DNA from 3 places in the Arthrobacter sp. ok909 genome. Region 1 is predicted to be linked to each of the others. Evidence: riboswitches for the same ligand, from Rfam matches in the RefSeq annotation. Region 1 holds a riboswitch; each other region holds the start of a gene.

What was found. Region 1 has a riboswitch for cyclic di-AMP ahead of BLR03_RS07765 (M23 family metallopeptidase). Riboswitches for the same ligand answer to the same signal wherever they lie in the genome.
Region 2: linked by a shared signal. The riboswitch ahead of BLR03_RS24130 (aggregation-promoting factor C-terminal-like domain-containing protein) and the one ahead of BLR03_RS07765 (M23 family metallopeptidase) in region 1 are both predicted to bind cyclic di-AMP.
Region 3: linked by a shared signal. The riboswitch ahead of BLR03_RS10150 (NlpC/P60 family protein) and the one ahead of BLR03_RS07765 (M23 family metallopeptidase) in region 1 are both predicted to bind cyclic di-AMP.

What each region holds. Positions count from the first base shown of each region.
Region 1 is NZ_FNJS01000007.1:57,264-66,777, reverse strand. Features, by position in the region: gene BLR03_RS07780 (molybdenum cofactor guanylyltransferase) at 1-166, opposite strand, end outside; gene BLR03_RS07775 (HNH endonuclease) at 308-808, opposite strand; gene BLR03_RS07770 (NlpC/P60 family protein) at 1,031-1,789, opposite strand; cyclic di-AMP (ydaO/yuaA leader) riboswitch at 2,085-2,268, opposite strand; gene BLR03_RS07765 (M23 family metallopeptidase) at 2,392-3,213, opposite strand; cyclic di-AMP (ydaO/yuaA leader) riboswitch at 3,218-3,431, opposite strand; gene BLR03_RS07760 (iron-dependent transcriptional repressor DtxR) at 3,582-4,277, opposite strand; gene serC (phosphoserine transaminase) at 4,626-5,756, shown strand; gene BLR03_RS07750 (MFS transporter) at 5,759-7,150, opposite strand; gene BLR03_RS07745 (DUF3027 domain-containing protein) at 7,195-7,845, opposite strand; gene BLR03_RS07740 (cold-shock protein) at 7,854-8,237, opposite strand; gene BLR03_RS07735 (hypothetical protein) at 8,415-8,648, shown strand; gene BLR03_RS07730 (helicase-associated domain-containing protein) at 8,659-9,514, shown strand, end outside.
Region 2 is NZ_FNJS01000033.1:29,870-39,383, reverse strand. Features, by position in the region: gene BLR03_RS19815 (hypothetical protein) at 1-378, opposite strand, end outside; gene BLR03_RS19810 (SixA phosphatase family protein) at 518-1,045, opposite strand; gene BLR03_RS19805 (winged helix-turn-helix domain-containing protein) at 1,146-2,009, opposite strand; gene BLR03_RS19800 (hypothetical protein) at 2,544-3,467, opposite strand; gene BLR03_RS19795 (response regulator transcription factor) at 3,717-4,457, shown strand; gene BLR03_RS19790 (sensor histidine kinase) at 4,461-6,125, shown strand; cyclic di-AMP (ydaO/yuaA leader) riboswitch at 6,305-6,462, shown strand; gene BLR03_RS24130 (aggregation-promoting factor C-terminal-like domain-containing protein) at 6,464-7,267, shown strand; gene BLR03_RS19780 (bifunctional glycosyltransferase family 2/GtrA family protein) at 7,424-8,908, shown strand; gene BLR03_RS19775 (glycosyltransferase family 39 protein) at 8,909-9,514, shown strand, end outside.
Region 3 is NZ_FNJS01000010.1:42,691-52,204, forward strand. Features, by position in the region: gene BLR03_RS10120 (glycoside hydrolase family 16 protein) at 1-1,104, opposite strand, end outside; gene BLR03_RS10125 (hypothetical protein) at 1,313-1,939, opposite strand; gene BLR03_RS10130 (DNA alkylation repair protein) at 2,055-2,780, shown strand; gene BLR03_RS10135 (cation:proton antiporter) at 2,802-4,016, opposite strand; gene BLR03_RS10140 (hypothetical protein) at 4,013-4,450, opposite strand; gene BLR03_RS10145 (hypothetical protein) at 4,486-4,740, opposite strand; cyclic di-AMP (ydaO/yuaA leader) riboswitch at 4,914-5,114, shown strand; gene BLR03_RS10150 (NlpC/P60 family protein) at 5,119-5,799, shown strand; gene BLR03_RS10155 (sensor histidine kinase) at 5,918-6,925, opposite strand; gene BLR03_RS10160 (response regulator transcription factor) at 6,918-7,592, opposite strand; gene BLR03_RS10165 (VTT domain-containing protein) at 7,598-8,329, opposite strand; gene BLR03_RS10170 (phosphatase PAP2 family protein) at 8,334-9,080, opposite strand; gene BLR03_RS10175 (dihydrofolate reductase family protein) at 9,245-9,514, opposite strand, start outside.

The DNA of each region.
Region 1 (9,514 bases):
GCAGGTCCCCGGGGTCAGGACCGACGACGACGACGCGGCGGGCACCGCCCGCGGCGCGCAGCGACCGCTCAAGCAGGGTGGCGCCGTCGTAAGTCAGCCGCGACTTGGGCACACCGCCCAGGCGGGCCGACCTTCCGCCGGCGAGAATGATGGCATCGAACTCCACCGGATCAGCCTAGCGCGGCGCGAGCTGCCCGGAGGCTCGGGCGCCACGGGCGGGGCCCGGGGTCGCGGCCATGGCCACGGCCACGGCCACGGTTAGGGCAGCAGCCGGGGCAGCGGTTCAAGCGGTAGGTCAAGAGGTAGGTCAGGCGGCCGATTCCGGCAGCAGGAACGGATCCCACGCGGGGGTAGGCTTCTCGAGTTCCTTGATCTGCCAGATGGTGCCCTTCGGGGGACCTGGTACAAATCCGAGTTTCCAGCCCATCTCTGCCGGCGTGTGGTCGCCCTTGGCATTGTTGCAGCGCAGGCAGGCGGCCACGAGGTTCTCCCAAGAATCGGCGCCGCCACGGGACTTGGGCTGGACGTGATCGATCGTGTGGGCTGCCTTGCCGCAGTACGCGCAGTGGTGGGCATCGCGGCGGAGCACGCCGCGGCGGCTGACCGCCGTCATCGTGTTGTACCGCGGCCGGATGTAGCGGTTCAGGAGGATCACGGACGGGCGGCCCAGTATGTCCTGCGGGCCGACAACGGGGTCGTCCCCTTCAGCCACCACGCTTGCCTTTCCGGTCAGGACAAGGACGAGCGCCCGGCGGAAGGTGATGACCGCCAGCGGTTCATATCCAGCATTCAGAACGAGAGTGCGCATCCGCATACCTCTTCACGGCCGCACCCGCCAGGGGCACGAGGGCCGGCTGCCCTGTGCATGGTCGGGCTATGGATCGACAAGACAAGAGTAAACACTCAACTGCCAGATCACCGAATGTTTTTTCGGCGGTGCGGCCCCCAGCGCGGAAAATTCATGCCCCGGTAACACGAAAGACCCCCGCCTCAAGAGGCGGGGGTCTTTGAAAGTGCGGGGGGCTTGCGCCTAGCCGCCGACGCGGATGAAGACCGGGCCGGAACCGACGTTCACGCTGTAGAGAGCGGTGGTGCCGCCGTTCCAGCCGCCGTGGACTGCCATGCCGTTGCCGACGTAGACAGCGATGTGGGGCATGCCCACGCCACCGTTCTGGTAGTAGGCGAGGTCGCCCGGACGAGCTTCGGCGGCGCTCACGGTGCGGCCGAGGGACAGGTAACCTGCCGGCCAGCCGTGGTAGTGGATACCGGCCGCGGCCAGGGCGTTGGTGGCAAGGGCGGTGCAGTCCTGCGCCACGCCGAGCTGTGCATAGGCGGCGGCAGCGATAGTTGCACCGGCGCCGCTTCCGATTCCGGCAGGGGCCAGGGCAGCTGCGCCGCCGTTGACGCCGGCCTGGGCGCCGCCGGCCTGGGTGGCTGCGGCGGTCTGGACCTGCACGACGGGCTTGGGAGCCTCGACGACGGGAGCCGGCGACGTGGTCACGGCGGGCTTCTCGTAGGAAATCGCAATGGTGGAAGCAGCCGAAATCGTGGCCGGAGCCGACGACTGGACTTCCAGGGCGGAAGCGGAGGTGGATTCGCGCTGAACATTGGTCTCAGCAGCGTTGGCTGCGATTCCGCTGGTCAGAACCAGACCGGAAGCTGCGGCGATGACCGCGGCCTGACGGCCCATGCCGCCGGCGTTGTCGCCGACTGCCTTGGCAATAACAGCCAGCGAGTTGGTCTTGGTGACCTCGGCGCGGTGCCGTGCAACGGTTGCACGAGTAGTCATTAAGTTCTCTCTTTCGTGATCCTTGGACCGCGCGTTTTTGGGCGCGGGCTGAGGACGCTCCGGCATCTTGGGGGTACGCCGGATCGCCCCGAAATGGGTTACTTAGCGAAGGGTGTACTGCGAAGACGCGCCAAAAGCGGGAACTGCATGCTGTCCGGACTCGGTGGAGAATGAGCCAGCGGAACGTGATCCCATCCGGGCGCCGGCAAGGGCGGCACGTGATGTGGATGTCAGCGGGCTCAAAAGAGCCGCGCCAGTGCGCATACGCGCAGCATTGTGGCGTGAAGACACGAAAGTAGCCTCTCCCAATGCCTACGAGGTGAGCTGTCGGATTCGGATGGGAGTCACCCGGCCGCGCTGCTTCCTGGGAAGCGTTGCGACTTAACCCCTAGGCCTTCTTTCGAAGGCCAAAATTGGTTCCCCCGCCCCTGCCAGACGATGTAATGCGAACGGACCTTGAGCGGTGGCAGAGCTAGGCAATCCACTCAAGAGCGCCAACTTCGGAAAAGTTGGCGTGCTTCAAACTCTACAGGACTCCGGACCCAATGTCACATTCAGATCACGGCGTGTCCCGGGAATTTGAGAGTTGTCCATCGTCTTTATTAGAGCCAGCCGAGGGGGTCAACGACGTCGCCGTTGACCATCACTTCAAAGTGGAGGTGGCAGCCCGTGGAGGCGCCGGTGGTCCCGCTCAGCGCGACGATATCGCCGCGGGAGACCTTCTGGCCGACCTTCACCGAGGACGACGACAGGTGGTTGTACGTGGTCTCCAGACCGTTGCCGTGGTCAATGACCACACGGTTGCCGCCGCCGTAGGGGTGCCATCCGTTGAAGGTCACGGTGCCGCTGGCGGCGGCGTGGACCGGCGTGCCGCACTGGGCGGCGAAATCCTGGCCGCGGTGAAACTCCCCCGGACCGCCCGTGATGGGGCTCACACGGTAGCCGAACGGCGATGCCGTGATCAGTTGGTCCAGCGGCGGACCCAGCGTGCCGGCTGAAGCCGCGCGGGTGATGCTGCCGACGGACTGGGCGCTCAGCAGTTGCTTGAGCTTCCCGTCCGGGTCGCCTTTGGTGGCGACGGCCGTCCGGCTGAAATCGAGCTTTGCGGCGGCGGCAGCCGTGACATCCGGCTGCGCTGCGGCCGAGACCGTGCCCGATCCGTCCGCGTTCGAGGCCATGACCGGGCTGGTAACGGGGACCGTCACCGTGAGTACCAGACCAGCCGCGGCCAGTGCGATGCCGGCCTTCTGCCCCACGCCGCTGGCGGCGGCAAAATCCGTTACCTGACGGAACGGACTGCGGCGGCTGCGGCGCTCGTCCCGGTGCGGGTCGCGCGGGCGTTCGGCCGTATACGCGACGCCGGGACGCGGCTCCGGAGCGGGACCGGTTGCGCGGCGACGGCCCCTGGCGGTCTGGGTGGTCAAGAACGGTTCCTCTCTGGAGAGCCTGCGAAGTTAGCTGTCGGATTCGAGTCAGAGAGATCAAAGACCCGGTCCGCCGTTGCAAGCATCCAGCCACAGAGGCATCCGCTGGGGGTCCTCGGTGGAAGCTGCTTGCCGCTGACGGACTTCACCCCAAGGCTGCCGAAGAAGCAGCCGATAGTGGTTCCCCCGCCCCTGCCAGGAGGTGGTTCTGCGACTGATCCGCTGGCAGGGCTCGGCTTCGGATCAGGTAACGCTTTGGTATCGGTACAGGGCACTAACTATAGGCGATTAAGCCGCCCGGTGATAAATCCGTGATCGCGTTTGTGCAGAACTCATGGGTCATCCCATGACGGTGACGTTTTGGCTGGTCAGACGACTGTTACAAAGACATGCGCGGCGACCTCTGGCGGCAACTCCAAGGCGCCCTCGATATCCGGGACCCGGACCGAGATGTACTCCCCCACCCGCTCCAGCGAGACAAGCGCCCCGGGGCGGATTCCGCCCTCGTCGAGTTGGGCCAGAAGCTCCGGTTCCACCTGGATGGGCTCCGCGAGCCGGTTGACCGTGATCCGCGAATCCGCACCGTAGCCGGCCATGGCCTCCAGAAGGTTCACGACGCCGTCCGTGTGGGCCCCCGAGGATGCGCCGCCAAGTTCCGCGAGCCCCGGAATCGGGTTCCCGTAGGGCGAAACGGTCGGGTGGTCGAGCATCTCGAAGATCCTGCGCTCGACGCGCTCACTCATGACGTGCTCCCAGCGGCATGCTTCCTCGTGGACGTAGGCCCAGTCGAGCCCGATCACGTCGGCGAGCAGGCGTTCCGCGAGGCGGTGCTTGCGCATGACGCCGACGGCGCGTTTCCGTCCGGTTTCGGTCAGTTCAAGGTGCCGGTCTCCGGAAACAATCACAAGGCCGTCACGCTCCATGCGGCCGATGGTCTGGGAAACAGTGGGGCCGGAGTGGCGGAGTCGTTCGGCGATGCGGGCGCGGAGGGCGACGATGTTTTCTTCTTCAAGTTCCAGAATGGTCCGGAGATACATCTCCGTGGTATCAATCAGATCCGTCATTCAGCTCAGCTCCTCGAGCGCAGTCCTTGCGTCATTCCCACCGTACCGCGTGCGGGCTGCGTGTAAGGATGCGCCCTGGCGAGATCCGCCGTACGTTCGCAGAACAGCCTAGCCTATTTTGAATTACTCCGGATAATTTTTGGCCCGGACTGCGGATGCTCCCCCGGCGCCCGCCGGCCGGCCCCTCGGGGCCGTCTCAATGACCGGACTATGACAGAGGCTTTTCCGTATCGCCGGGGGCTGTCAGGCAGAATAAAAAAGGCAGAATGACAAGGGGTGTCCGTTGTAGCCGTCCCGGCCAGGCCACCTCCCAGCCACGCTACGAACCAGCCGAAAATTGGAGCCACTGTGAGCGACACCAGCATCACGATCCCCGCCAACCTCCTGCCCAAGGACGGACGGTTCGGCGCCGGCCCGTCCAAGGTCCGACCGGAACAGATGGAGGCCCTCGCAGCGGCGTCGGCAAAGCTGCTGGGGACCTCACACCGCCAGGCACCCGTAAAGAACCTCGTCGGTTCGGTCCGCAATGGCCTCAGCGAGTTCTTCCGCGCCCCGGAGGGCTACGAAGTGATTCTCGGCGTCGGCGGCTCCACCGCATTCTGGGACATTGCCAGCTTTGGACTCGTCGAGACCAAGGCGCAGCACCTGTCCTTCGGAGAATTCGGCTCGAAGTTTGCTTCGGCTACCAACAAGGCGCCGTTCCTCGGCGAATCCTCCATCATCAAGGCCGAGCCCGGCACCCGCCCCACCGCCCACGCCGAGGCCGGCGTCGACGTATACGCGTGGCCGCAGAACGAGACGTCCACCGGCGTGGCCGCCCCCGTCCGGCGCGTAGCGGGCGCCGACGAAGGGTCACTGGTGCTGGTGGACGCGACGTCGGCCGCAGGCGGACTGGATGTGGACGTGGCCGAGTCCGACGTCTACTACTTTGCGCCGCAGAAGAACTTCGCGTCCGACGGCGGCCTGTGGCTTGGCCTGTTCTCCCCGGCGGCGCTGGAGCGGGCGGCTCGGATCAAGGCCAGCAACCGCTGGATCCCCGACTTCCTGGACCTCCAGACCGCAATCGACAACTCCCGGCTGAACCAGACCTACAACACCCCCGCGCTGGCCACCCTGGTCACCCTGGATGCGCAGGTGCAGTGGCTCAACGCCAACGGTGGCTTGGACTTCGCCTCCGCCCGGACCGCGGATTCTGCCGGCCGGATCTACCGCTGGGCCGAGGCGTCCGGCTACGCCACGCCGTTCGTCGCCAAGGCCGAGGACCGCTCCAACGTGATCGCCACGATCGACTTCGACGAATCGATCGACGCCGCGGCCATCGCCAAGGTGCTCCGCGCCAACGGCGTCGTCGACACCGAGCCGTACCGCAAGCTGGGCCGCAACCAGCTGCGCATCGCCACGTTCGTGGCGATCGAACCGGACGATGTCTCGGCGCTGCTTGAGTGCATCGACTTCGTCGTGGCAGAACTCAAGAAGTAGCCTCAGCGTCCGACGGCGTCGTCCCGGCCACGTGCCGGTGCGGCGCCGTCGTCGTTTCCGGGCAGGTTCTCCGGCTGGGCGCCCGGGCCCACGCCGGCTGCACCGGCCCCGGATCCGCCGGCCCCAATTGCGGTGGCGCGGCTTGCCACGCGGAAGTACCGCAGCCCGCGGGCCCGGCGGTTGAAGTGGAGCCGCAGCTGCTTCGCCCGGATGATCCACAGCAGCCCGATCAGGGCCGCGAGCAGGCCGGCAACGGCCGCGACGCCCATGGACCAGCGCGGGCCGGCGATGTTTGCCACCCAGCCGACGAACGGCGCCCCGATGGGCGTTCCGCCCATGAAGATCGCCATGTACAGGGCCATCACGCGGCCTCGCATCACAGGGTCCGTGGTGGTCTGGACGTACCCGTTGGCGCTCGTCATCATGGTGATCGCGAACAGCCCCACCGGCACCAGCGCGACGCCGTACCAGAAGTAGTTCGGAGCCAGGGCGGCGATGCCGGAGGTCACGCCGAACGCCCCGGCTGCCGCGAAGATCACCCGCAGGCGCGGTGTGCCTCGGCCAGCGGATAACAGGGCCCCGGCGACGGAGCCGATCGCCATGATCGAATTCATGAGGCCGAAGGCCCCCGCGTCGAGACCAAATTCGGTGCCCACCATGGCCGCGATGAACAGGGCGAAATTCAGCCCCAGGGTTCCCACGATGAAGATGGCCACGAGCACCACGACAAGGTCGGGACGGTATCTCACATAGCGCAGCCCCTCGCGGATCCTGCCTTTGCCGGCCGCTGCCCGCGGCAGCCGGCGCAGCGATGCCGCCGGGATTTTCGCCAGGCTCAGCAGCAGCGCGGCGAACGTGAGGGTGTTGATGAGGAAGACCCAGCCCGGTCCGACGACGGCCGTGAGCACGCCGGCGACAGCGGGGCCGATCATCCGGGCGACGTTGAAGGAGGCGCTGTTGAGGGCCACGGCGTTGGGGAGGTAGTCGTCCTGGACCAGTTCCGAGACGAAGGTCTGGCGGACGGGGGCATCCAGCGCGGAGACCACGCCGAGCAGCAGGGCGAAGGCGTAGACGTGCCAGAGCTGCGCCGTGCCCGTTATCACGAGGATGCCCAGCCCGGCGCTCAGCAGCGCCATCGCGGACTGGGTCAGGACCAGGAGCCGTTTACGGTTGAAGCGGTCCGCGACCAGTCCGGCCACGGGGGCCAGGAAAAGCTGCGGGCCCAGTTGCAGGGCCATCGTAATGCCTACCGCGCCGGCGTCGTGCGCCGTCAGATGCGCGAACACCAGCCAGTCCTGGGCGGTGCGCTGCATCCAGGTGCCGATGTTGGAAATGAGGGCGCCGACGAACCAGATCCGGTAGTTCAGGATGTGCAGGGATTTGAACGTGGACATCAGGCCCAGCCCTCGCTATGCACTCTCCCGGACGCTTCCAACCGCTAGTCGGCCTCGTCGGTGGAGGGTTCCCGAGCGTCCTCGGCGTCGTACTCGGCGGCGTCTTCTTCGTTGGCGTCCTGCTCGTCGTCGTCCTGCTCGTCGTCATCCTGCTCGCTGGCGGCCTGGGCATCGCCGTCGTGCTGGACGTCGTGCTGGACGTCGTGCTCCGCGTCGTGCCCCTGCGACGGCGCCTGGGCGCCGGGCGCCTCCTCGGCCTCGTCCGTCTGCGCGTCTTCAGGGCGGACCCGTTCAGCCCACGGGACCCAGGCCGGCGCCAGGATCGAGTCTTCCGAGGGCAGCAGGCCGAGCTCGTCGACCGTCACCACTTTGGACCGCGAGTTGCGGGTCAGAACGGCGTACCACTGCCAGCCCAGGTACCCGGGCAGCCTGGATTCGAACAGATGGGTCACCAGGCGGTCTCCTTCGCTGCGGGCACCGAGGTGCTCGCCGATCTGCTCCGCGGGGGCAATGCTTTCCACGGCGGCGCGGGCAACGTCGACGGCGGCGGCCAGGAAGGCGTCAGGCTTGCCGGTGCGCCAGGCCGGCACGCCGGCGCGAGGGCGGGACCCCTGCTTCGGGCCGGTTCCCTTGGATCCGGCCGGCACTTTGGATCCGGCATCCGGCGCCGGCAACTGATCAGGTTCCTGAGTCATCAAGAGCCTTATACGTCCAGCTCGTCGGCAACCTTACGCAGGGCGGCTGCAATCGCCTTGCCCTTGTTGCCTTCCGGGTACTTGCCCGCGGACAGGGTTCCGGACAGGTTGTCCAGCACGCTGACGAGGTCCTGGACCAGCGGGGCAAGGTCCTTGGCGCTGGGCCGCTTTGCTTTGGCGATGGACGGCGTCTTGTCCAGCACCCGCAGGCCGAGGGCCTGGGCCCCCTTGCGGCCGTCGGCTACCCCAAATTCAACGCGCGTTCCGGCCTTGAGGTCCGTGACGCCCTCGGGCAGCGCGGACTTGGGCAGGAAGACTTCCTGGCCGTCCTCGCCAGCGAGGAATCCGAAGCCTTTTTCCTTGTCATACCACTTGACCTTGCCGGTAGGCACGTAATCAACCTTCTTCGTTCTGCGGGGACACGGCCGGCGGTCACCGCATCCGCATGGATACGCGGGTTCAGGGTATGACTGCCCGGACCGTGTTGGTCTGTATCTCCAAGGTTATCCTGCCTTGTTCACTTTAGCGGCGTGAGGCGCGGGCGAGGCCGGACTGTTAGCGTTGCCCTCATGACACTGACGCGTTACCGGCGGCCCTTCATGATCCTTGCGGCCGCCATTGCCGTGCTGTCCCTCGTCGCCGTCGGCGCTGTCATGGCCCTGGCGTTCAACCATGTCGTGGCGCCCGTCTGGATTACCTCGGTGGCCCTCTACGGGCTCCCGGTGGCATTTCTGCTCATGCTCGCCCTAGTTGTCGACGCGGCGGTCGCCCGGCGCCGCCCGCGCGGGCCCGGCGAAAGGTAACGTTGGACCGATGTCCCTCATCCGCGCGCTCAGCAAGGAACTTCAGGCACGAAGCGACGACTCGTTGCGGGCCCTGTTCTCCGCGCGGCCGGACCTGATCTCTCCCGGCGTCCCGGACTTCGCCGCCCTGGCCGCCCGCGCCAGCGGACGAGTCAGCGTGCAACGGGCACTCGAGCGGCTCAACCGTCCGCAGATGCAGGTGCTGGAAACCCTGCACCTGTGCACCAACGCCGATACCGGACACAGCGCATCGGCGGCAACGCTGAAGAAACTGATCAATGGCTCCTCGGTTGCCGCGATCGACCGACTGCTCCATTCCCTGCAGGAACTGGCCCTCGTCCACCGCACCGATCCACCGCACGGCGCGACTCCCGCCGCCGCCAAGGCACGGCACTACCTCCCCGTCGGCAGCCTCAAGGATGTGATCGGCATCTACCCTGCCGGCCTGGGACGCAGCTACACCGAGCTCGTGCGGCTCCAGCCGGCTTTTGCGCAGCGCGTGGTGCAGCTGGTGGGGGAACTGCACCGTAGCGGGGCATCCATCGCGCCCGCCACGACGCCGATGGAAGCGGCCCTGGCGCTGCAGCACTGGACGGCAACACCGGAGTCAGTCCAGGACATCCTGGCCAGCGCGCCGGAACGCACGTCCGCGCTGCTGGCCCGGTTCGGCAACTGGGCCATGGGCGCCGTTCCGCAGGCGCAACGCCGCGCCACAGTGCTCCACGAAAGCTCCGACGTCGGCCCTGTGGACTGGCTGCTGGCGCGGGGCCTGCTGGTGCCGCTGGACGCCGCGCACGTCGAGCTGCCGCACAGCGTGGGCGTGTCGCTGCGTGGCGGGTTTGTCATTGAGGACTTCTCCCTCGTGC
Region 2 (9,514 bases), on a different contig from region 1:
ACTCCGCCGGGTGGGGGTCTCCGCTGACGCATCGTCGTGCTCGGACGTGACGACGTCGGGGTCCAGTTCGTCGGCCTTGCGCAGTTGCTCCTGCGCGCCAGAGCGGACTTTTTCGGCTTCTTCCTGGCGGCTGCGGGCTTCCAGCCGCAGGCGTTCGGCCTCAAGCTCGGCCTGCTGCGCGTCCGCCTCGGCCCGCGTCGCCTTGGCCTCGCGTTCGCGCGCCGTGAGCTCGTCGGCTTTGGCCTGTTCACGCATTTCAGCAGCGCGGTTCCGGTCCGCGGCGACTTTGCGCCTGCGGCTGACCATGACCGCGACCGCGACAATCGCCAGCACCACAACGATGCCGATGATAATTCCTATGAGCTGCCCTGAATCCACGTTGATCCACCTTTTCTCTGAGGTTGCCTTACCTGCCCCAAAACCATTGGAAAAACCACATCAGCAAACAGGAACAGTAAACCGCAGAATGCAGCCGGTAGCTATGGACTCCGGAATCATCGCCCGGGCAGCCGGGCGGTTATTTGGCGCGCGGAACCTTGAAATGGGTGAGCCGCGCGTCCTGCCCGTCCAGTTCGGCCCACGACTTCTCCGTTTCCAGCACGGTCAGCCCGCTGGTCGGATAACGGGTGGCGGCGTCCATGTACGCATCGTGATCGGAATCCCGGGACGCCAGATGCATGGCAAGATCCTGGACACCGGGCATGTGCGAAATCACCATGAGCGTGTTCACGGTATCCGGAACGTGGTTGATCACCGCCAGCATGCGCGAGGCGGACGCGGCGTACAGGCCGTCCTCAAGCTTCGGCGTCGGCGCTTTGTCACCGAGCGCGTGGCACACCCAGGTGCAGGTCTGACGGGTCCGGAGCGCGCTGGAGCAGAGAATGAAGTCGGGGACCACGTCGTGTTTGAGTAGCCACTTTCCGGCGACGGGAGCATCCCTGTGGCCGCGCTCTTCGAGCGGCCGTTCGTGATCGGCCACCCCGCCGGGCCAGTCGGACTTGGCGTGCCTCATGATCACCAGCCGTTTGATGTGATGCGCGCTCATGCCCCAATCCTAATGCGGCAGGCGCCGGGGGATCGTGCCGCGAAAGCGAAAGCGCCCGTCCCCGTAGTAGGAGGAACGGACGCTTTGCGTGAAGCCAAGGCTAGATCGAGTATTCCGGAGCGGCCCAGACGACGACCTCGGGGTGCTCGTAGAAGCGGTAGCCCTGGCCGCGGACGGTGCGGACCGTGTTGGCCAGGCGCCCGAGCTTGGAACGCAGGCGGCGGATGTGGACGTCGATGGTCCGCTCGTTGGGGACCTCTTCGGCGTTCCGCCACAGGCCTTCGAGAAGCTCGTCGCGGCCTACGGTGCGGGTGCCGTTCTCCACGAGGTAGTTCAGGAGCTCGAATTCCTTGAACGTCAGGTTCAGGGATTCGCCGTCGAGGTGTACCTCACGGCGGGCGAGATCGATCAACACGCCGGACGGCCGCGGATCCTGCGGCTGCTGCAGGCGGGCGGTCTCGGTACGCTGGCGGGCAGCGGCGGTGGGGTCGCCGAACGTCGAACGGACGACGTCGAGGGCGGAACCCGGGGCGCTGGCCGGCGCGACGGCGACGGCGGCGTAGCTTTCGGCGCCGGCAACAAGGGACTGGGCGTAGGCCCGGATCTCCTGGGCAAGCTTGGCGATCGAAGTGCCGGCGGCGGCCGCGGTTTCCTCGTCGATCCCCATGTACAGCACGAAGCCGCGGGCGACGTTGTCGCTGGGGGCCGGACGGACCGCGCTGCCGGCACCCGGAGCGATCACGGGAGTGGGTGCCGTGGCGGGGGCGGGCGGAACGGCGCGCAGCTGACCGTAGGAGTCAGGGTTGTAGCCCTGGGCTGCATATCCGGGGGCAGGGAAGGTGCCGGCGGAACCGGCGGGCGCGAATGCGGAGCGGCCACCAAAGCCCTGGCGGATCCCGGAGGTCTGGCCGGCCTTGCTGGCGTTACGGACGGAGATGTGGACGTATCCGGATGCAACTGACATGGAATGCTTACCTCAATGTGAATGGCCGTCATCGCGGCTCGAATGCTACTTTCCCCGCAATGAAAACTGGGGAGGGGCGCCCGACTCTGGGCTGGGGGGCGAATGCCTAGAAACTCTTGGGGTGTAAAAGTTAGGCGTGCATTCGACAACAGCGCATCTCGGTACCAGCGGGTGTGCTGACCCAGGAAGCTGCAGTTGCAGGTGCTGTTGAGTTCTTGTTCACAATTGAAGTGTGCAACGTAACAATGCGAACGTGCAAGTAACAATGGACCGCAGGTTCCACATAGTGAGACGAATTCCGGAAGTGTAGTGCAAATCACAATTTGGCGCACGTAATAAAATAACAAGCGTTTTTTTGACTCAGCGGTCGGCAAGCGCTTCACTCCGAATTATGTTCGACCAGAGTCGCTGAACCGCGGAAATCGTTCACAGCAGGTCGAATCGGCAAAACCCGGCGTTCCCGCCGTCGCAGTCCACAGAGTGGGCGTGTTGCCGGGCCCGTCGGACCCGGCAACAGGGGGCGCCCCGGCGGGGTCAGTTGGACTGGCCGGTGGAGGTCGCCGCCACCACCATGACGGACGTTGCAGTGTAGCCGGAGCCATCTTTGGCCGCTACGATCCGCACCGTCCCGCCGGCGACGATGTCCGTCACGCTCAGCTGGGTGCCCGTGCCGCCGCCTGCCTGCTGGCGCCGCTGTTGCAGATTGCTCACCACCACGTCACTACCCAGTGCATAGCTGCGCGTGAACCCGTCGCTGCTCTTAACCGTGACGGAGGACGCACTGACCTCGCTCACCGTCCCCATCTGCTCGGCCATGGTGACGTAGGCGCTTCCCTGCAGCACGACGTATTCAGCGTGCACGGCTGAGTTAAGCCCGCCCATTCCACCGGGCGCGAAGTTGCCTGGACCGCCCTGCCCGGACATTCCGCCGCCCGCGGCTCCGCCCTGAGCGGATCCCGGCATGCCCGGGGCGAAACCCTGGGCGCCGGAGCCCTGGCCGCCGGCTAGCCCGCCCGCCGTGCCAGCCGCTGCCGCAGAACTTGAGGTAAGGGCGTAGACGCCCGCCCCGGCGCCGACCGCCAGGACTGCTGCCGCCCCGGCGACGGCGAGGCCCCGCTTGAGCGTCCAGGGCTTGGCCACAGAGGCGTTTTTGGATCCGGCTCCGGGGGCACCCCAGCCGGCGGATGGAGGGGACGGCAGTTCCTGCCGGGGCATGCCCCAGGCCGGGGACGAGGCCGGAACGGTCGAATCGGCGGAGGGCGCGCCCCAGCCGGGGGTAGCGGCGTCGCCGCGCTGACCGGCGGGGTTCTGCGAGGCGTCGTAGTGCGAGGCGTCGTACGGCGGGGTGTCATGCTGCCACGCTGTTTGAGGCCCGACTCCCTGGGGCGTCGTGACGGGCGCGGGCGCCGTGGGTTCAGGAACTGGGCCGGAACCGGCTCCGGGATGCTGACCGCTCATGGTGTTTCTCCTTCAGGATGCGGATCGATGTTCACCCCAGAGTGCTGAGCGATCCTGTGCCTGCGCTGTGCGGGCCGACAGCCCCGCCTGTGACCTTCCGGCTGACCACAAGGCCGGGCGGCGACCCACACTTCCTCCAAAGCAGCCCGGACAGCCCCGGAAAGGCGTTCAGCTCGCTAGGCTGGGATTCACAGGTGCCGCACAGGGTCCCCAAAGCCCCGCCTAACCGGCAGATCGGAGAGTTGTCCCATGGCCACTTCGCACTCCATGACCAACAACCTTCCCCAGCTCACGCATCCGGACGGCTCCCCCATCCGCGCGCTGGTGGTGGACGATGAGCCCAGCCTCTCCGAGCTCATGAGCATGGGCCTGCGGATGGCCGGCTGGTCCGTGGCCGTGGCGGCCGACGGGCCCAGCGCGGTCCGGCTTGCCAAAGAGTTCCGCCCCGACGTGCTGGTGCTGGACGTGATGCTTCCCGGATTCGACGGCGTCGAGCTGCTCAGCCGGATCCGCGCCTTCGCGCCGGAGGTTCCGGCACTGTTCCTCACCGCCAAGGATGCCGTCCAGGACCGCATCACCGGCCTGGCGGCCGGCGGCGATGACTACGTCACGAAGCCGTTCAGCATGGAAGAGGTCCTGCTGCGCCTGCACCGGCTGGTCCAGCGCTCCGGGGTGGCCGCCATGGACACCGCCGAACTCGTGGTGGGCGACCTTGTGCTCAATGTCGATACCCGCGAAGTCACCCGGGCCGGCGAGGAGCTGCATCTGACCGCCACGCAGTTCGAACTGCTGCGCTACCTCATGGAGAACCCCAAGCGGGTGATCAGCAAGGCCCAGATCCTGGACCGGGTCTGGGACTATGACTTCGGCGGTCAGGCGAACATCGTGGAACTCTACATCTCGTACCTCCGCAAGAAGGTGGACGCCAACCACGTGCCCATGATCCACACGGTGCGCGGCGCCGGCTACGTCCTGAAGCCGGCGGACTGATCCGTGCCCACCCTTTCCGGCGTCACCCGCGTCCCCGGGCGCGACTGGCGCAACCCGTCCACGTGGCATTTGCGCACCCGGCTGGTCCTCGTTGCCATGGGGCTGCTCGTGGCCATCTGCGGCGCTGTGGGGCTGTTCAGCTATGCCTCCATGGACCTCTTCCTGACCCGGCAGCTCGATGACCAGCTCGGCGAAGCATCGCACCGCTCCAGCGAGTTCGGCCGGCCCGTCCCCGGCAGCTCGGGGGGCCGCCCCGACCCCCTCGAGGCCCGGGGGCAGGGCATCGGAACGCTCAACGCCCGCTTGGCGGACGGCGAGGTCAGCAGCGCCGGATTCCTGGCCGGGGACGCCACCCGCAAGAGCCTCTCCCCCGACGACAACGCCGTCCTCCTCACCCTGGCCCCGAACGGTGTGCCGGTGGACCGGACGCTCTCGGCCGGCGCGTACCGGCTCATGGCCGTGCGTGCACCGTATGGCGACGTGATTGTCACCGGCCTCCCGCTGGCGGAAAAGCAGGACACCCTGGCCTCGCTGGTGTGGACCATGGTGGTGGTGTCCGCAGGCGGGCTGGTGCTGATCGGCCTCGCCGGCACGGCGGTGATCCGGCGGACCATGAAGCCGCTGGAGCAGCTCTCCGAGGTGGCCACCAAGGTTTCCCGCCTCCCGCTGGACGCCGGCGAGGTGGCGCTCGGGGTGCGTGTCCCGGCGTCGGCCGCCCACCCCGGCACAGAAGTGGGCAGCGTGGGCTACGCGCTGAACCAGATGCTGGACAACGTCTCCAACGCCCTCGAGGCGCGGCAGGAAAGCGAGATGAAGGTGCGGCAGTTCGTCGCGGATGCCTCGCACGAACTCCGCACTCCGCTCACGGCGATCCGCGGTTACACGGAGCTGATGCGGATGACCGAGCATTTCACGCCCGACGGCGAGAAATCCCTGGCCCGTGTCCAAAGCCAATCCGAGCGGATGACCACCCTGGTGGAGGACCTGCTGCTGCTGGCGCGACTGGACGAGGGGCAGCCGCTCAAGGTCGCCGACGTCGACCTCACCCAGCTGGCCGTCGAGACCGTGAGCGATGAGAAGGTCATGGCCCCGGACCGGATCTGGCAGCTGGAACTGCCGGATGAGCCGGTGGTGGTGCGCGGCGATGCGGCCCAGCTTCACCAGGTCCTCGCCAATCTCCTGTCCAATGCGCGCAAGCACACGGAACCGGGGACCAAAGTGGTAACCGGCGTCATGCGTTCGGCGGACGGCAGCGCCGTGGTTACCGTGACGGACAACGGCAGCGGCATCGCCCCCGAATTCGTCGGCCGGGTCTTCGCCCGCTTCGCGCGGGCTGACGCGTCGCGCACCAATCCTGCGGCCAGTTCCGAAGCCAGCCCTGCGGCAGCGACGGCGGGGGCCCGGTCCGGGTCCGCTGCCCGCGGCGCTTCCGGCTCTTCCACCGGTCCTCTTTCCGGCTCTGTCTCCGGCAGATCCGGGGGTGCGGCCGGCAGCAATGGCAGTGGACATGCCACGGCGCCCGCACAGACGTCCGAGGGCACCAGCGGGCTGGGCTTGTCCATTGTCCAGTCGATCGTGGAAGCCCACGGGGGGACCGTCGAGGTCACGTCCCGGCCGGGCCGGACGGAGTTCGCTGTACGCCTCCCGGCCGTGCCGCCGTCGGCGTAACCGGCGCCGGGGCTACAGGTCGGCTACAGGAACCCGCGGGGGAATCTCGCGCAATGCGACACGCCGCCCCTGTGACTCCCGTTACCCAAATGTGACTTAAGTTCAGTAGTCCTGTACCGTTTTTCGAGTGCGGCCTCCATTTGTGCCGCATATCCGGATGGACGCCAAACTCTGCCGCTTCCCGGATTCCGCTGGACCAGGCAGAGGCGGGGGACCCAGAGTTCCCGGGCATTCTGCACACATGCGCCCTTGGGGTGAAGCCGACACGTGATATTCCGTGCGGCCGGATGACCTCATCCGAACCCGACAGCTAACTCCGCAGGCGTTGAGAGGCCATCATGACTGAATTCCAGGTACAAACGCGCCCTGACGGCGTTTCACATTCCCGCGCCGGCAAGTCGCGCCACCGTGCCGCACCGGCCCCGCAGGCATCCGTCCTGTCGCGGCTGGCCACCGGGCTCGGCATCACCGGACGCCGCGCCGCAGTGGTCACCGCCGCCTGCGCAGTACTGGTGGCTGGCGGCGCCGCCGCCAGCCAGGCCGCCGAGCCGGGCAGCTACGGGGCGACTGTTGCGAGCTCCCAAACGGCCACCATGGCCGATCCCCTGGCCAAGCTGAACTTTGAGCGGGTCCGGGTCGCCGCGCCGGCAGCTGCAGCGCCCAGCGGCGCGGTACCTCAGATCTCGGAGGTCAAGGCCACCGAAGCACCGGCACCCGCCCCCGCCGCTGCTGCCCCGGCCGCACCGGCCCCGGCGGCAGCCCCCGCGCCCGCTCCAGCAGCGGCCCCCGTTCCCGCAGCGGCTCCCGCGCCGGCACCGGCGCCGGTCGCCATCGACGACCCCGCCGGGGCACAGGCCTACGCCGCGGCCCAGCTGGGCAGCTATGGCTGGGCGCCCGGCGAGATGCAGTGCCTACAGAAGCTCTGGACCAAGGAATCGGACTGGAAGACGACTGCCACGAACGCCAGCAGCGGCGCCTACGGTGTGGTCCAGTCCCTGCCCGCCTCGAAGATGGCGAGCGCCGGCGCGGACTACATGACCAACTACCGGACCCAAATCAACTGGGGCCTGAACTACGTCAAGTCGCGCTACGGCTCCCCCTGTGGTGCACTGAACTTCCACCTGTCCCACAACTGGTACTAAGCCGGCATCACCAGCCAGCAGCGCCCAGGAGGCCCCGGATCCATAGCGATCCGGGGCCTCCTGCGCGCGTGCCCCGGCTGCACCGGGCCGGACTTCCACAGCCCCCGCACAGCTTGACCCTAAAGCCCTCATATGGGCCGCCGGGAAAGTTGAGGCATGACGTTCACAGACCAGGCCTCAGGAACCCTGCCACACTCCACGGCGACGCCGGCCGGTCCGGCAGCACCCGCCGCACCTTCCGGGCTTGCCGTGGCCGACGCGCCCGCCCCGGCCCGGTTCGGCGGGCCGCTCACCGCCGCCGGCGGCCGGCGCTCAGCTATTGACACACGCACCAGCACGCCGCTGCTGGACGTCACCATCCCGGTCTTCAACGAGGAGCGGGACCTCGAAGCGTGCCTGCGCCGGCTCCACGCCTATCTTCTTGGCTCCTTCCCGCACTCCTTCCGGATCACGGTGGCGGACAACGCCAGCACCGACGGAACGCTCAAGACGGCGGAGCGCGTGGCCCGCGAGTTCCGCGAGGTGTACGTGGTCCATATGGCCGAAAAAGGCCGAGGAAATGCGCTGCGCAAGGTATGGCTTGCCTCACCGTCGCCGCTCCTGGCATACATGGACGTGGACCTTTCCACCGATCTGGCGGCGCTCGGCCCCCTCCTTGCCCCGCTCATTTCGGGGCACTCCGACCTCGCGATCGGGACCCGGCTGGCCCGCAACTCGCGCGTGGTCCGCGGGCCGAAGCGGGAATTCATCTCGCGCAGCTACAACTTCCTGCTGCAGTCCTTCATGGGCGCCCACTTCAGCGACGCCCAGTGCGGCTTCAAGGCAATCCGCGCGGACGTAGCCCGGCAACTGCTCCCGCACACTTTGGACAACGCCTGGTTCTTCGACACCGAACTGCTGGTCCTGGCCGAAAAGTGCGGCCTGCGCGTCCACGAGGTCCCGGTGGACTGGACCGACGACCCGGATACCAGCGTGGACATCGTCCAGACCGCCATCGCGGACCTGCGCGGCATGGCACGGCTGAGCCGGGACCTGGTCTCGGGCCGGATCCCGGTTCCCGAACTGCGCGCCGCCCTCGCCCGCGGACCGCTTCCTGCTTCCTCGCGGGCCCAGGAACAAAGCCCCGGCGGAAGCCTCTTTGGACAGCTCGTCCGCTTCGGCAGCATCGGGGTGGCCTCCACCCTGGCATACCTGGTGATCTTCCTGCTCTGCCGCGGCATCATGGACCCGCAACTGGCAAATTTCCTCGCCTTGCTCACCACCGCCGTGGCCAATACCGCGGCTAACCGGCGTTTCACGTTCGGCATCCAGGGCAGCAGCCAGGCGGCACGCCACCACTTCGAGGGCCTGCTGGTCTTCGGGATCGGCCTGGCCCTGACCTCGGGCGCCCTCGCCCTGGTTCACAACGCATCAGGAGGGGCACCGGACCGCTGGCTTGAACTGGTCACCGTCACCGCCGCCAACCTCGCCGCCACAGCCGTCAAATTCCTGCTCTTCCGTCTGGTGGTGTTCCGTCACCGGCCCGTCACCGCAGTTCCCGGCAGCACCGGCACTCTTCCCGTGCCCGCCACCACCGCCGGCATTGCTCCAGCGCCCGCTGCCAACGATGCTTCCCTTTCCCGCACAGAAACGGCCCAGTAAATGACGTCAACCATTAGCCCCACCGCCGGAGCCCAGGCGGGCTCCCCCGCCGGCACGCCGGCACTCCAGGAATCCCCTGCCACGGCACTCGAGCCAGGCGGGACGGCGCCACAGCCGCCCGCATCCCGCCCGCCCGCATCCCGGAACCGTCGGGAACTCCTGGTGTTCGGACCGCAGCCCCACTGGGTGCGGCCCTCGGCAGCTCTGCTCCTGGCCATCACCGCCGTGTTGTACCTCTGGAACCTGGAAGCCACCGGCTACGCCAATTCCTTCTACGCCGCGGCGATCCAGGCCGGGACCAAGGACTGGACCGCGCTGCTGTTCGGCTCCCTCGACGCCGGGAACGCCATCACTGTGGACAAGCCGCCGGCCGCCCTGTGGATCCCGGCCCTCGCCGGGCGAATCTTCGGTTTCTCGGCACTGAGCATGCTCATTCCCCAGGCACTGATGGGAGTGGCCGCCGTCGCGCTTCTCTACCTGACCGTCAAGCGGGTGGCTGGGCCGGCCGCGGGCCTGCTGGCCGGCGGCGCCCTCGCGCTGACCCCCGTGGCCGCCCTCATGTTCCGGTTCAACAACCCGGACGCCATGCTTACCCTGTGCCTGGTG
Region 3 (9,514 bases), on a different contig from region 1:
GGCTGATCCGTCAGGGAACCAGTCCAACTGCAGCGTCTGGTGCATGCCCACGGAGGGCAGGTGCGCCGGGTTCGTGTCGGAGAAGGTCTTCACGCCGTCGATGTAGCCGGTGATGCCGGCAGGAGTCCACTCGACGGCGTAGTTGTGCCATTGAGTGGTGTCGATGGTCGTGGCCGCAGCCGTCTGGAAGTTCGAGCCGCTGCAGGCATAGTGCAGGAAGAACTTGATCTGGGCGGTGTTGGTGCTGCCCTCGGCGTAGTCGATCTCGGCGCAGTTGGTGGAGGCGTTGTTGCTGGGCCACAGGATCAGCACGGGGTGGTACTTCGGGTCCCGGGCGTTGGTCCGCATGCGCGTTTCCCACTTGCCGTACTTCTGCTCGGCAAATTTGGCCGACATGCCGCCCGTGGTGCCGGCCGAGTTGCCGCTGACCGTGGCCACGCCATTGGCAACCGACCAGGCCTGCGGGCTGCGGAGGCCCTTTCCGGCATGTCCGGTTCCGTTGAAGACGCTCCACTTGGTGGAGTCAGGGGCGCCCGTGTTGGAGAACTCGTCGCCCGCGACAACCGCACCCCAGCCGCGGGCCGTGGCGGCCTGCAAACCGTCGCCGGTGGCGGCGACGGCGGCCTGGGCGGAAACCGGTGCGGCCGGCGTCGAACCCGCGGCGGCTGCCGCCGGCGCGGCACCCGCGGCGGGCGCATCGACCGGCGCGGCTGCGGGTGTGGCGGGGGCTGCCGGCGCCGCCACAATCCCGGGATCTGCTGCTGCAGTGGCCGTCCCGCCGACCGGCTTCAGTGCAGACCCGGTGGCAGGCGCCTTAGTCGCTGCGGCCGCCGACGGCGTCGACGCCACGGCAGGACGTGAGGCCTCGCTGGCCGGGGAAAGGGCTGCGGCTCCTGCCGTTGGAGCAGCGCCGCACCCGGTCAGGGACAGTGCGCCCATGGTCAGCGCAATGGCGATTTTGTTGAAGTGTGTCGTCTTGAACTGTGCTTCTTTGGACTGTGCATCTTTGGACGGTGATTTCGTGAACAACGGACCCCTCCGGGCTTGGTGACTGGCGCACACAACCGTCGCTGCCAGGGCGGCGGCCAGTGCGGGAAGCTTCATCCGGCCCCTGCCGCAAGGGCACGGGCGAGCAGGCGCCGAACGGCGCAACCGGGCCCGGCAAGGGCCAGTCCGGGACCCTGCGTTCGGGCCAGGCCTTCGCGGCCAGTCGCCTACGTTACTGGATCGTTACCTTGGCCCGCAAACCTGTGCGTGTCGCCGCAAGTGCCGGAGTCGCGCGGCTTGATCGGACGCGGCGGCCCCGCGCCCCTCATTCTCCAGACGGAAACTCGTAGGCGGCCGGGATCTTTGCCGGGGGAGTGCCATAGCTTAGGACGATCTCGTCGTGTGCCTTCAACGGGAGGTCCCGGATGCCGGAGCCGTACTTCTGGCCGTTCACGTAGAGGGTCCAGCCGTCCAGCGATCCCGTCCCGGTACCCGGGGCGCCGCTGCCTCCAAGGACGCCCCATTCCGTGAAGAGCTGCCCGAGAGTAAAGACCTGGCCGGCAGTGGGGGACTCGATGTGGACCACGCCGGTGGTGTCGTGGGTGTGCAGCGCGGAGATGCCGTTGGCCCTGTTGTCCGGGCCGGCCGTGATGCCGATGTTGGCCGGCACAGCTACGGCCTTGCCGTCCTTCAGCACGTCCAGATGCGCATGGTAATGGTCCACGTTCCCCTCGGCTGTGAGCACCGAGAGACCGGCCTGGGCGATCCGGCCGGGAGCCCCTGCGATGTCGAGGCCAAAATCGGCGGCGGAGGCCGGGGAGGTCGTCGGCGCCGCTGACGTCGCGGGCACCTCGGGGGACGGCCCGGAAGCAGCACACGACGCCACCCCCAACGTCACGGCGGAAAGTGCGACGGCAAGGGCCAGCTTGGGGTGCCTGGTGGTGGTGTGCATGGCTGCGAGAACCGCTTTCGATCGGAAACCTGTCCCAATCAGTCTAGGTAGGCGCAGCCGCCGGAGCGCGATTCCGCGTTTTCCCGCCCGCGCCCCGAGGGGAAAGAATGGACCCGTGAGTGATGCTGGCGAATTCATTGACCTCGCGCTGCAGCGGGAAGGCTCCTGGAGCCGTGCGGAGGCGCTGCGGTACGGGCTGGGAAGGAATCCTGGGGGCGGTGGCCTCGGTTTCTACGGCGCCTCCGTGGGGGCCGTGCGCGGGACCGTCCGGGATGCCGGCCGCCGGTATTCCGGACTCGCGCATGATGAGATCACGGCACTGAGTTCCGAACTGTGGGCCGTGCCGGTCTTCGAGCGCCGCCTGGCAGCGGTGGTGCTGCTGCAGGACAACGTGAAGCTGTTGACTAACTCGGATCTCACCCGGTTGGAGGGCTTCATCCGGGAGGCTCGGCTGCCGGACCTCGTGGATCCGCTCGCCGTCGACGTCGTCGGGCCGCTCGTGGACGGTCTGGACGTCCTGGGCAGGGTGCGGGCTGTCAGCGTGCTGGACCGGTGGGTGCGCGAGCCCGATCCCTGGCTGCGCCGGGCCGCGCTGCTTTCGCCGCTGATGGCGCTGCGCGCCGGCGCCGGGGATTGGGACAGGTTTGTCCGCCACGCGCGCGCGGTGCTCGGCGAGGACGTGCCGGGTTTCACGTTCGACGCCGACACGGACGCCGACGGCGCCAGATCCGACCGCGACACAGACGAAGACGCCGCGGCCGTCCGGGCCGCCGTAACGCGGGTCCTGGCGGAAATGGCCAAGAGGAGACCCGAGCTACAGTTCACGCCCGTCGGAGGGTGATGTTTCCTTACCCAGTCTCGTTCAGTGTTTCGGAGCGCTTGGATCGCCTGGATCACCTTGGCCGGCGGTGCTGCCGGCTTCGCTTGACCCGCCGCCGGCCTTCGCGGGCAGCGTGAACCTCTTGGCTGCCCGAGACCCGGCCACGGCGCTTGCGGCGATTGTGATCAACGCACCCATCAGCAGGGCTGCTGCCTCGCCGGGGAACAGTACGTCAAGCTGCGTGCCGATACTCGCAGCTGCCACCGGCACGCCGAGCTGGGCCGCCGACAACACGCCGAGCGGCAGGGGGAGCCCCAGGAGCGCCAAACCGGCATGCGCCAGCAACGTTCCGGCTCCCAGCGCGAGACCGAGCGCAATCATGTCCGGATGCCCGGCCAGGTCCTTGAGCGTGAGGGATGCGCCCAGCCAGACGAAGAACAGCGGACCCAGGAAGCCGTCGCTGAGGGCAAAAAGTTGCCGGGCCAGCCGTCTCGGTTCGCCGACGGCCGCCACCACCAGGCCGAAGGAAAAGCCCGCCATCATCACGGACACATTGCCGAAAGTCGCGACACCGGCCAGGGCAAACAGCACCGCCAACTGGATCCTCAGCTCCAGGGCAAACTTGCGGTTTTCCGAGAGTTGGTGCACGTGGCCGCGGATTCCCGTGCTCTCCAGCCATCGGAGTACGAAGAAAAGCCCCACAGCGCAGCCCGCCACGGTGAGTACGGTCAGGGCCGCCCGGCCTGCGTGCGGCGGATCCACCAGGAGCGGCAGCGCCACAATGCAGGCTATGTCCGCGATCGCCACCTGTGCGGTCATGGAAACGACGTCGGGTCCGCCGAGGCGCAGAGAATCGACGATCGGGAGGACCAGCGCGGCCGAGGAGGACGCCAGCAGCACGACGTAGAGGGGAGCATGTCCAGTCCCGAAGAGCAGGCCGATGCCGGTCCCGACGACCACTGCGGCCGCTGCGGCCGCTACGGCCCGGCGCGTGCCTTTGCCGAGGGCGGAGCGAATTTGAGGATCCCGCACGGGAACATGAGTTCCGGCCACGAACATCATCAGCGCAAACCCGATGTTAGCCAGGAAGCTGAACGTAGGATCTGCCGGGTTCACCAGGCCCAGGCCCGTCCGTCCGATCGCGATCCCGGCCAGCAGTTCGCCCAGTACCACCGGCAGCCGCCAGTGCACCGGCAGCGCGAGCAAGGGACCAGCCAAGGCGACGACGGCGATCAGCGCCAGGGTCAGGAAAGTCATGGCTCGAGACTGCGGGACGGCCCCGGGCCAATCGGGGCAACAAGCTTCACCGGAATGTCGGTGTTCTCGTCCGTGAGGTAGGAAGCGCAGACCCGGTGATAGCCGTCGGCAATCTGGGCCGCGACTCCGGCGTCGAGGTCCCCGCGGACCAGGAGGACGGGGGAGAGCGGACGGCCGTCGGCAATCTTGGCCAGGTCGGAGGCCACATGGGGGTTGTCCCGGGTCAGGAGCGGCAGGCCTGAGGCCCGCAGGATATCCTTGGCCACGTGATGGGTTACCGGCGCCAGGCGCAACGACTCCACGATGGCGGCGGCCCTGGCATCGTCGGTGAGCAGCGAGAGATAACGACCGGCAGCCGGATAGTCGTGTTCCTCGGGCTCCCCGTGCCAGAGCACCGGGTTCCCGTCATGGCCCTTGTCCGAATCCTTTGTCATGGAATGAGACTAGTCCCGTGGAGGGTGCAGCGCCCCTACGTTCCTGACCGCCGTTCCACCACCGCGTAGGCCTTGCCGTCCAGGAAGGCCCAGTCGCTGACAACCATGAACCCGAGGGCGTCCACCCGGTCGTTCAGGACGTGTTCGTCGAAGCCGCCGTCCCGTGGCTCCGCATCCCATGTGGACACATGGACGTCCGGGCCGTCCAGGATCAGCAGTTCGGTATTGACGTCGAAATCCTCCTGGGGCTGGTTGCTCAACTGGCAGATGGCGACACAGTGGCTGTTCATTTCGGGCCTCCGCTTCCAAGGTGGTGCTGATGGCATCATCTTATGGTCGAAAAGCTGCGCCGCCCTATGGGCAACTGCCGGACCGCACCGTGGCCCGTTACCTGAATGTGACATTCGCCTGCGGTTCGCGCTACGGTGGATAAGTGCCTGTTGTCTCCGATACGGGCGCTCCCCAGCCGATTGCCTAACTCTGCCGCGGCCCGGGGGTAACTCGCACCAACGACCGGCAGAGACGGGGAAACCACTTTTGGCCTGCTGATACGCAGGCCTTGGGGTGAAGCCGCACAGTGCCCGCAACGACGGGCCCGGGAGTGCGGCCGGGTGACTCCCATCCGAATCCGACAGCTCACCTCGCAGGCACTGGGAGAGGCTACATCCATGTCTTCAATCAATACTTTTGCGCGCCATGCCGCCGTCCTCGCCGCCGCATCCGGCCTGGTTCTTACCAGCGGAATGGCCGCCAACGCAGCCCCGGCACCCCTGCAGCGGGACTCTGCTCCGGCCTCCGCCGCAGACGTCAAGGGACTTCTCAGCGCGCCCGTCAGCGCCGATTCAAGCGTCAAGATCAGCTTCGACCGCCCCGCAGTGAGCTCTGTCGCAGCGCCGGTCATCGAACAGCCCAAGCCCGTTGCCGCTGCTCCCGCAGCAGCGCCGGCGGCAGCACCCAAGGTGGCCGCTGCGCCGTCCGTGCAGGTGCAGGCAGCTCCGGCGGCGCCCGCCCCGGCCGCGGCACCGGCTGCAGGCGGCCGCAACGCCATCATGCTTTCTGCCGCGTACAGCCAGCTGGGCATCACCCAGGACTGCACCGCGATGGTGGAAAAGGCCCTTGGCGCGGCCGGTAAGCCCGTCGGCGACATCGGGCCCCGGGCCTTCCTTGGCCTCGGAACCGTTGTGGCGGCCCCGCAGCCCGGTGACATGGTGGTCCAGTCCGGCCACGTCGGCATCTACGCCGGCAACGGCCAGGTGATCAGCGGCGGCATGAACGGCGCCAACCAGACGATCGTGCACCCGCTGTCCTGGCTCACCGCGACCGGCGGCGTGACCTTCGTCCGCGCCTAAACCCCGTAGGGGCCAGACAGCCCTCCCGGGGCCATCCAGTCCGGAAAGACCGGCGATCGATTTTCCCTTGGGGGCAAGCGATCGCCGGTCTTTCCCTTGCCCGGATTCTCACGGATTCCTAGGGATTCCCGACGGCGGCGAGCGGAAGCGTCATCTTCATGACGGTGCCGGCGCTGCCGGTGGAGGCAACCTCGACGGCACCTCCGGCAGCCACTGCGATTTCCCGGACCAGGGCCAAGCCGATGCCAAAGCTCCGTTGTCCCTGCGTTCCTCCGGTGCTGGCGGTCCGCACGAAGCGGTCAAAGATCCGGGCCTGGTCCACGCCGGTGATCCCGGTCCCCGTGTCAGCCACCGTGATGACCGCGCGGTTTTGCTCGATCGCCGTCGTGATGGTCACACGGCCGCCCGGCGGGGTGTGGGAGAGGGCGTTGTCCGCCAGGGCCAGGACGGCGCGGCGCAAGGCGTTGGCGTCGATCCGGGCCAGCGGCCGGGCATCGGCGGAGAAGTCCAGGCGCACGTCCCGTTGCTCCGCGACCAGCCGCAGGCCCTCGGCGACGCCGGAGGCGGTGCCGGCGAGGTCGGCAGGCGCTGCCGAGCGGTCAGGGGCGTCGGTGGTGGCCGCCAGGAGCAGTTCGTTGACGATCCCGGTCAGCGTTGCCGCGTCCTCCCGGATCCGGGCCAGGTCCTGGGCCTGTTTGGAGCCGGGCTCGGTGTTGCGCTGGGCAAGCTGGATCCGGGTGTCCAGAATGGTCAAGGGGGTGCGCAGTTCATGGCTGGCGTCCTGGACGAAGCGCCGTTGCCGGGCCAGGGCGTCGCCGAGGGGGCGGATGGCGCTGCGCGCGCTGAGCCATCCGACGATGCCCGCCAGCACGATTCCCGCGACCCCGGCGATGAGCATGGCTTCGAGCACGTCCCGGGAATCCAGGTAGGCGTAGGCCGTCCCGGCCGATGCCGAACGCGGAACTTCAGGATGGGCCAGCTGGTTGACGAGGTACAGGGCCGTGGCGGCGAGGAGTCCAAGGACCATGACCGCGCAGGCGGCGCTGATCCGCAAGGCGACCTTGAGGGAGGCCTTGCGCAGTGTGGAGTGGTCCGGGGTTTCGCCGGCGCCCCCGCCGTTACTCATGGGCATCGCCGATCTGGTAGCCGACGCCGTGTACGGTGCGGATGACGGCCTTGGAGATCTTCCGGCGCAAGTGGTGGACGTAGGTATCGATCACCCCGGGCTGGTCGGAGGCATGGAAGTGCGCTGACAGGAGTTCGTCCCGGGTGAAGACCCGGTCGGGTTCCGCGGCCAGGGCTGCCAGCAGCTGTCCTTCCTTTGCGGTCAGCGACACCGTGTGCCCGTAGACCGAGCGGATCGAGCGCTGCGCCGGGTCAAGTTCCCAGTCCCCGATGCTCAGCGGTGCCGGCACGGCGGCATAGGTGCGCGTCAGTGCGCGCAGTCGTGCCGCCAGTTCGCCGGCGTCGAACGGTTTGGTCACGTAGTCGTTGGCGCCGGCGTCCAGACCCCTGACTTTCTCCTCTGCGTCGCCCAGCGCGGTCAGGATCAGGATGGGCGTGCCGATGCCTTTGGACCGCAAGGCCCCGATGAGGGCGATGCCGTCCATCACGGGCAGACCGCGGTCGATCACCATGACGTCCCAGGCCTCGGTCAGCCCCGCGTGCAGGCCGTCACGACCGTTGGTGACCAGCCGGACGTGGTAATCCGGGTCCAGCAGCTCGGCGATGAGCGGTCCGAGGGCGGCGTCATCCTCAACGAGCAGCAGAGACGGCCGGTCAGCGGTTGTCATGTCAGCTATTCTTCCGTGACCAATTCCCGGGCCGGCAGTCCCTCCCCGGTTTCCGCTTCCGTGTCGCCGGCAGCTGGCCCCGCGCGCCGGCTGGTGCGGCGGCGCCTGAGGAACTGCACGATACCCGGCACGACGGAGAGCAGGACCATGCCCACGGCAATGACGTCGATGTTTTTGGCGACGATGTCAAAGTGCCCCAGCCAGGTGCCCAGCATCGTCACGGAGATTGCCCACGCCGCCGCGCCGGTGATGTTCCAGAGGACGAAGGACTTGTACTCATAGCGTGCGATCCCGGCACTGAGCGGCGCAAAGGTCCTGACCATGGGGACGAAGCGCGCGAGCACGACGGCGGCGCCGCCGTGCCGCCGGAAGAAGTCTTCGGTGGTGGTCAGGTGGGCCGTCTTCAGGATCCGGGCATCGTCCTTGAACCATCGCCGGCCGAAGGTCCGGCCCAGCATGTACCCCACCTGGTCCCCGACGACGGCGGCCGCGGTGACGACGCCGATCAGCACCGGCAGCGTCAGGTGCAGCTGCTGGTGCAGGAGCCCGGCGGTGAAGAGCAGCGAGTCTCCTGGCAGGAAGGGAAAGAGCACGCCGGACTCGATGAAGACCATGAGCGCGATGACGCCCAAGGCTCCCGGGCCCAGACCGGCGAGCAGGCTCGCCGGATCCAGCAGCGACGGTGACCCGGCGGCCTGCGCGGCCGGAAGGAGGGCTGAGATGTCCACGGTGTGCAGGGGGTTACTTCCTCTCAGATGCCGGCTCAGAGGCCAGCGGGCGGGCGATGGCACGGGCAGGTAGCCGGTCCGCGATCCTCGGCGCGGCAACGTTCCAGAGGCCGGTGAGCATCACCACGGCTGCGCTCGCAGCCAGGAATGATGCCGTGACGTCGGAGGGGTAGTGGACGCCGATGTACAGCCTGGACCACGCCACGATGAGCGCCATCGCCGCGGCCGCGAAGGCCGTTACCTTGGCCCAGCGGGTCCCGCGGGCCAGGAAATACAGCGCGAAACCGAGAGCGACGGCAAAGGACACGTGGCCGCTCGGGAAGCTGTTGGAGCCGGTTTCCGGTGCCAAAGGATCGAACAGCAGCGCGGGGTTCGGCCGCTGGCGGGCCACGAGGATCTTGAAGAATTCGCTGGCCACCCAGCCGGAGACTGCCACCAGGCCGAACGCTATCGCCTTGACCAGTCCGCCGCGGAACAGCCAGATGCACAGGGCGACGGCGGCGATCAGTGCGACGCCGGCGACCGGGCCAAACACGACGTTCAGTATCATCGCGACGGCGGTCAGGGCCGCGGCGTGATGCTGGCTGAGGTCCTGATCGACCCCGAGTTCGGTGGCGCTGAAGCCCGGCGTCAGCTGAGCCGCCAGGCCGAGAGCCAGGACGGCGGCGGAGAGCAGGAGTCCCAGCAGTAACCAGTGGCGGACCTGGGGGAGGGCCAGCAGCTGCGGCCGCGCGGCGGTACGAGCTGTGTCTCGTCGCACAGCGTCTGGGCGACCTAGTGCTGTATCGCGTTCAACAGGGACGGGTCCAGTCATGGGATCCTCCGGCTCGGGACAAGGGCGCCAGGTTGGCGCCGGTTTCCACTCTTCCGCGAGGCAATTAAGAAACGCTTAAGAAGTGCCGTCCGGACGTTCCGCAGGGCTGATTACGCCGCGTAGCGCAGCAGGGTTACCCCGTTGCCGAAGGTCCGGGTCTCCAATAGCCGGAGCTGGACTGTTTTGTCCTCAGGCTTGAACAGCGGATGACCCCGTCCCACGAGAACCGGATGGACGTACAGCCAGTATTCGTCGATCAGTCCGAGCCGCCGGAAAGTGTCCGCGAGATTCGCTCCGCCAAGGGCCAGGTCGCCGCCCGGCTGCGACTTCAGCGCCAGGACTTCTTCGGCCACGACCTCCGGCACCACAGTGGTGTTCCA